2 linked regions of the Hydrogenispora ethanolica genome follow. The protein of the gene in region 2 interacts with the protein of the main gene of each other region in a pairwise test. Links are inferred from orthologs where the notes say so. Each region holds a gene or a part of one and is shown on either strand. Other genes may lie near its edges. The genes, in order: topA and EDC14_RS12330.

Region 1 (3,250 bases), on a different replicon or contig from region 2:
GCCCAGACAGGGGATGAAATCAATGGAAAGGGTCATCGAGATTGCCAATTATGTAATGAAGCAAGTGTTGGATCAAGGCGATAATATGCTTTCGGAGAGAAATTTAATCGCCGCATTGGTAGAACTGGGTTATGAAGCCAACGAGATCGAGGCTGCTTTTAAATTACTCTACTCCATACCATCTACCCTGAAGTCGGACGATGACGTCATTGAACGGGTGAGTGTCAATGGCTATCGGGTTTTCTCCCCCGCCGAAATTCGTAAAATTTCTGTACCTTGCCGAGGCGAACTGATTCGGTTGGCGGATAGTTCCTTGATTTCTCCGGATGAGATGGAAAAGATTTTAGCCGAGGCGCTACTGTTGGATTCTTTTGAGGTTGGAATGAAAGAACTGGAATTGATACTGCATAAAGTGATCGAGGATGAGGAACGATTATTAATGATCCTTTTCCATCCGAACGACAGTGCAGCCTGCATTTGTTTGAATTGACGTCTCCCATCGGGTTAGTGATAACCCTTTTTTTATGGATTTGGAATATTCTGTCGCCATTTTATCCGGATACCCTAGCGTATGAGGAAAATGGCGCATTGTAACTGTACGGAGGTATTTTTGTGAAATCATTGGTTATCGTGGAATCCCCGGCCAAGGCCAAAACGATCGAAAAGTATTTGGGCAAAAAATATATGGTAAAGGCATCCATGGGACATATTGTCGATCTCCCGAAGAGCCAATTCGGCGTCGACATCAATAATGGTTTTAAGCCGAAATATATTAATATTCGAGGCAAAGGAAAGATTATTCAGGAATTGAAGGAGTCAGCCAAAAAAGCCGACTCGATCTTTTTGGCGACTGACCCTGACCGCGAAGGAGAGGCGATCTCCTGGCATTTGGCCAATATTCTCGATTTAAAAGAGGAACGCTGCAAACGGGTTGAATTTCACGAGATTACCAAAAAGGCTGTAGAGAATTCATTAAAGCATCCGCGTCCCATCGATTTGGATAAGGTCAATGCTCAACAAGCGCGACGTATTTTAGACCGGATCGTCGGTTACGAATTGAGTCCGTTACTTTGGCGAAAGATTCGAAGAGGATTGAGCGCGGGTCGCGTACAATCGGTCGCGGTTCGGCTCATTTGTGAAAGAGAACAAGAGATCCGGGAGTTTATAAAAGAGGAATTTTGGAGCATAACCGGGGATTTTAATAATGTTAAAGGGGAAGGGTTTTCAGCCAAGTTAACCTCCAAGGGCAAGAAAAAACTGGTTATCGCCAACGAAGAGCAAGCGAAGAAGATTACCGAGGATTTAAAGAATTACCAATATTTGATCACCGAGGTCAAACGAAAAGAGAAACTGCGTTTTCCGGCTCCTCCTTTTACAACCAGCAGTCTGCAACAGGAAGCCGCTCGTAAGTTGGGTTTTGGAGCTAAAAAAACAATGATGCTCGCCCAACAGTTATATGAGGGAATTGAATTGGGCGAGGCCGGCAGCGATGGCTTAATCACGTATATGAGGACGGATTCGGTTCGAGTGGCTGAAGAAGCTCAAGTCGAAGCGAGAGAAGTCATCCAGGAACGGTATGGTCCCGATCGATTACCGGAAAAACCGCCTGTCTATAAAACCAAAGCCGCCAGCGCGCAAGAGGCGCATGAGGCGATTCGGCCGACCCGGATTGGACGGGTGCCGGAATCAGTAAAACCCTTTCTTTCCAAAGATCAGTTTCGCTTATACCAGCTGATTTGGTCACGCTTTACTGCCAGCCAGATGCTCCCGGCCATCATGGATACAGTCGGGGTTGCGATCAAGGGCGGGGAATATATCTTTCGCGCCAACGGCAGCGTGCTTAAATTCCCGGGTTTCCTCGAAGTATATCAGGAAGGCCGGGATGATGACGCGCCAGAAGAGGAAGGCATCCTGCCGGAGATGAATGAAGCAGAACAGGTTCAGCTTCAAGCTCTGGCTCCGAAGCAACATTTTACCCAACCACCACCCCGCTATACGGAGGCTACTCTGATCAAGACGTTGGAAGAGAAGGGAATCGGACGCCCCAGCACTTTTGCTCCAACCATTGACACGATTATGAAACGAAATTATGTCCAATTAGAAGAGAAACGCTTCAAACCAACTGAATTGGGCCAGGTCGTAGTGGATTTGTTGAAACAAAAGTTTGGCCAGATCGTCGACTACGAGTTTACTGCGGAGATGGAAGAGAAACTCGATCAGATCGCGGAAGGCAATCTGGAATGGGTAAATGTTTTATCCGATTTTTATGGAACCTTCAGTCAAGAGGTGGCTCAAGCCAAGGAGACTGTGGAGCGGTTAGAGGTCCCTGTCGAAGAGAGCGATGAGAAGTGCGAAAAATGCGGCCGGACCATGGTTTATAAATATGGACGTTTTGGAAAATTCCTGGCCTGCCCCGGCTATCCGGAATGCAAGAACGCCAAACCCTTGCGGAAAGTATTGGGATTGAAATGTCCAAAATGCGGCCAGGGGGAAGTGGTGGAACGGAAATCCAAGAAAGGCCGCCTGTTTTACGGATGCAACCAGTATCCGCAATGTGACTTTGTCACTTGGGAAAGGCCCTATAAAGAACCCTGCCCCAAATGTGGCTCCATTTGTACGGTGAAAGGCGGACGGAACCAGCCTAAACAGATCCTCTGCCTCAATCAGAACTGCGGGTATCAAGCGGAATTGACGGAGCAGGGCGGGTCGGAGGAATGAGGCCGGTTGTTATTATCGGGGCTGGTTTAGCAGGTTCTGAAGCAGCCTGGCAATTGGTCAAGCGGAATGTTCCAGTCCGTTTGTATGAGATGCGTCCGGGAAAGATGACTCCGGCCCATCATAGCGGCGATTTTGCTGAGCTGGTTTGCAGCAATTCGCTGCGCGGCGCGTCACTCGAAAATGCCGTCGGCTTACTGAAAGAAGAAATGCGCCGGTTTGATTCGATCATTATGCGCGCCGCCGATGCCACCAGTGTCCCGGCTGGAGGCGCCCTGGCGGTCAACCGTCATGAGTTCTCGCAAAAAGTGGCGGAACTTTTGTTGGAAAGTCCCTTGCTCGAGGTGGTTCGGGAAGAGTTGACTGCGATTCCCGAAGGTCCGGTCATCGTGGCCACCGGGCCATTGACCTCCCCCGGTTTGGCGGAGGCGATTCAACAGTTTACCGGGCAACAGTATTTTTATTTTTACGATGCCGCCGCCCCGATCGTCACAGCGGAATCGCTGAACCGGGAGATCGTATTTGAGGCTTCCCG
Region 2 (3,319 bases):
TCAATTAAATCAAAATACCACCGCGACTTTGGTCGGACTGGGGATTTGGACTCTGTTGCCCATTTTATTGTCCTATTGGAGCGTCAAAAATGTCTGGATTCGCAAGGTGGTCGAAGGAGAGGCCACCGTCGTAGTGGAGAACGGCAAAATTTTGGAGAACCACCTTTCGAAATTGCATCTTTCCATTGATGACCTTCTTTCCCAGCTTCGGAGCAAAAACATCTTTAACATCGCCGATGTCGAATTTGCTCTTTTCGAGACCAACGGCAAGCTCAGTGTGCAGTTGAAATCGCAAAAGCAGCCTCTGACTCCGAGCGATCTTCAGCTGCCGACGCAATATGCCGGTTTACCCACGACCTTAATTGAAGACGGGAAGGTCCTCAAGGATGCGCTTAAGTCTCTCAATCTGGCTCAAGCCTGGCTTCAGCATCAATTGGCAAAACAGAATATCCGGGATTTCTCGCAGGTTTCTTTGGCTCAGTTGGATACGAAAGGAAATTTATATGTGGATATGAAAGGCGACCAATTCTACTACATCATCCCAACCAATGGATAAGGAGGTTAACTATGAAAAAGCATATTTTATTTTCGCTCATTCTCATCACTTGTACCGTGATGGTTTGTTCTTGTGCCCTGCTACGCCAACCATTGGATGGAATGAGCGGATTTTCAAGGCATTTAAAGGAAACGGAAAACCATATCCGGAAAGAAGAATGGAAAGAAGCGGCGATTAACTTGCGAAAGGCTACTCAATCCTGGTATCGGATTAAACCGTTTTTACAGGTGGATATCGACCATGACTATGTGAACAATATTGAGGCTGATTTTATTCGGCTACGGAGCAATATCGAGACAACCCAAAAAGCAGACTCTTTAACAGCGATTTTGCTGATTCAAGATAACTGGAAACATATTGGGTCCATGTGACCAACTGTGGGAGCTCGGCCCTGGCCCGGATCAAGAAGAAAAATGAATGAAAAAGCGAAGGAAGCTACTCGAATCGCGAAAAAATGGATGAAGCTTGGTAATTCAAACGGTAGATAAAACCCGGATGATCCGGAGTTATTTTCATATTCAAACTTCTAGCGGGCGGGAGAGTGGTATGACAAAAATCCTCGAACTAGTGAAACTACAAGAGCCTTAAAAATAAAAATACTCTTGCGCCGATAAGAGTATTTTTCCGGAAAAAAGCCGTGTCAGTTATAGGATTCGATGACATTTTACGGGTTTCAAGAGTCAACTTGGTGCCAAAAAATAAAAAAAGCAAATCCATTTTTAGGATTTGCATTGTTAACTTGGTGCCGAAGGCCGGACTCGAACCGGCACGCTTTTAACGGCGGTGGATTTTGAGTCCACTGCGTCTGCCAATTCCGCCACTTCGGCACAGGGCGTTTATCGCGTGTAGGATTATATTAACACAAGCCATTCTCATTTTCAAGAGGATTTTGACGTTAATTTTTTCCGGAGCGGCCAGGGGATCATTCCCGGACCCCGGTCACCGGCAGCTCGGCCAGGAGCTTCTGAAACCGTTCGCGCTGGGCGGCGGGAATCCGCAAGCGGGTGGTGACCCATTCGCCAAAGAGCGATTCGATCACCTGGGCCTCGACCTGCCCCAGACGATGCAGGATGAGCGAATGATCGGCGTAGCCATAGGTCAAGCAGACATCGAAACAAGGGATCCGGGTCACGGTTCCGGCCGCGTTCAGGACTTCGGTGGCGGCCTGGCCGTAGGCTTCGATCAAGCCCCGCACCCCCAGTTTCTTGCCGCCGAAATACCGGGTGACGACTACGACCACATGGGTCAGATTGCGGCGCTGGATGGCGCCGAGGATCGGTTTGCCGGCGGTGCCGCTCGGTTCGCCGTGATCATTGAAGTATTCGAGCGGATGCGCGCCGTTGCCGATGCGGTAGGCATAACAATTATGATTGGCCTGGGCGTGTTCGGCCCGGATCTGTAAAACGAAGTCCTTGGCCGCCGCTTCGTCGGCCACCTCCAGACAATGTCCGATGAAGCGGGAGCGTTCCACCACTAGCTGTGCGCTGGCCGGCGCTTGAATGGTTTGATACGGTTGTTCCATACCCTTAGTATACCATACAATCGCTTATCAAGCACCGGAATCAGGCCGTGTTGCCGCGAAAGTCAATTTTTAGCGCGCCGGATCAGTGATCCGGATCTCCACCGGTTTCGCAACCAGTTTTTCTTTGGTCTTGAGCTCTCCCACCAGCCGGTAAGTCCCGGGTTTCAGGGCCGCCGCCGCATCGGGATCCATTTTGGCGACATAGGTTACGGGTTGGCCGGGTTTGAGCGTGAGTTTGCTCAACGCCTGCGTGAAGAAGCGGCCGGTCGACCATTTCCAGACGGTTTGATCCCCGTCGGCCAGCCAAAAATCAAAGACCTGACTGCTGGCGAAGGACAGTTGGACCGGCTCGCGGTTGAGATTGAGCACCGTCAGGGCCATGGCGATCACTTCGCCGCTCTGGTAAACCGTCTTGTCGGCCTGGACTTTGAGCACCAGGGGCCGGGAAGTGGCGCTGCAGGAAGCGCCGCCTAGCAATAACAGGGACGAGAGGGCGAGCAACCAAATTCTTTTCATCAGAAGGTCACCTCATTTTCGAAATGTTGGGATCCTGTTTTTCAAAAGGCTCCGACCGAGGCTTCCGTTCGGTCGAAAGAAGACGCAGATATAGCGTTGCCCGGCGGGGGCCCGATAATAAGCATAATTTCGGTTTGACCCGGAAAACGGGATAAATTTGCTGCGGCCGTTCCCGCTGTCCCATCATAACGATTTACGCGGCTCGACTGGTTATCTGGTATCATGAGGCTTGAGGATCCGGACCGGCGTTCTTTTGGAAAAATAGGATGACCTTTACAATTTCGCTCCGCTTGAACAAATTCCTTTCGCGGCGAAATTCGAAAGGAGTTTAAATTCGCGGCGTTGAATATAAAAGAGGCCAAAACTGGGCCGAGTTTCGGTTGGAGAATTGAAAAATTTTGCAAAGAACGATGGCCGCATCAGTCGCTTCGCGTCAAATATGAACAATTCTCTGGCAGAAGAATAGAATTCCTGCTTTTTCTGGAATTCTATAATCAAAGAAGAGATGGTGATGGCTTGAAAAATCAGTATGATGTGTTGATTATCGGAGCGGGGCCGGCGGGCATTTTTGCAGCCTTGGAGCTGGTCGAACGCTCATCGTTGCGCGTGGCGATCCTGGAAAAGGGGCGGAACTTGGCCGAGCGGCGCTGTCCTTCCTCGGAGCGGAAGATCGCCTGCACCCAATGTGCGCCGTGCTCCATTACCAGCGGTTGGGGCGGGGCCGG

The links.
Region 1: the proteins of EDC14_RS12330 (region 2) and topA interact in binary tests that used the Escherichia coli proteins (3 or more experiments, as listed by UniProt). The link is inferred for Hydrogenispora ethanolica from one-to-one orthologs.

What each region holds. Positions count from the first base shown.
Region 1 is NZ_SLUN01000049.1:12,291-15,540, reverse strand. Bases 238-3,165 are described here. They hold topA (type I DNA topoisomerase), read left to right. Parts: upstream 238-612; coding sequence 613-2,718; downstream 2,719-3,165. Other genes in these bases: trmFO (methylenetetrahydrofolate--tRNA-(uracil(54)-C(5))-methyltransferase (FADH(2)-oxidizing) TrmFO), read left to right, coding at 2,715-3,165; EDC14_RS24245 (DUF494 family protein), read left to right, coding at 238-490. Outside these bases: more of EDC14_RS24245, read left to right, coding at 23-237; more of trmFO, read left to right, coding at 3,166-3,250. UniProt on the Escherichia coli protein: Releases the supercoiling and torsional tension of DNA, which is introduced during the DNA replication and transcription, by transiently cleaving and rejoining one strand of the DNA duplex.
Region 2 is NZ_SLUN01000014.1:29,559-32,877, forward strand. The notes cover bases 279-3,275. They hold EDC14_RS12330 (IMPACT family protein), read right to left. Parts: upstream 2,079-3,275; coding sequence 1,479-2,078; downstream 279-1,478. Other genes in these bases: EDC14_RS12315 (DUF421 domain-containing protein), read left to right, coding at 279-556; EDC14_RS12320 (DUF4363 family protein), read left to right, coding at 568-927; EDC14_RS12335 (BsuPI-related putative proteinase inhibitor), read right to left, coding at 2,148-2,594; EDC14_RS12340 (NAD(P)/FAD-dependent oxidoreductase), read left to right, coding at 3,111-3,275. Outside these bases: more of EDC14_RS12315, read left to right, coding at 1-278; more of EDC14_RS12340, read left to right, coding at 3,276-3,319.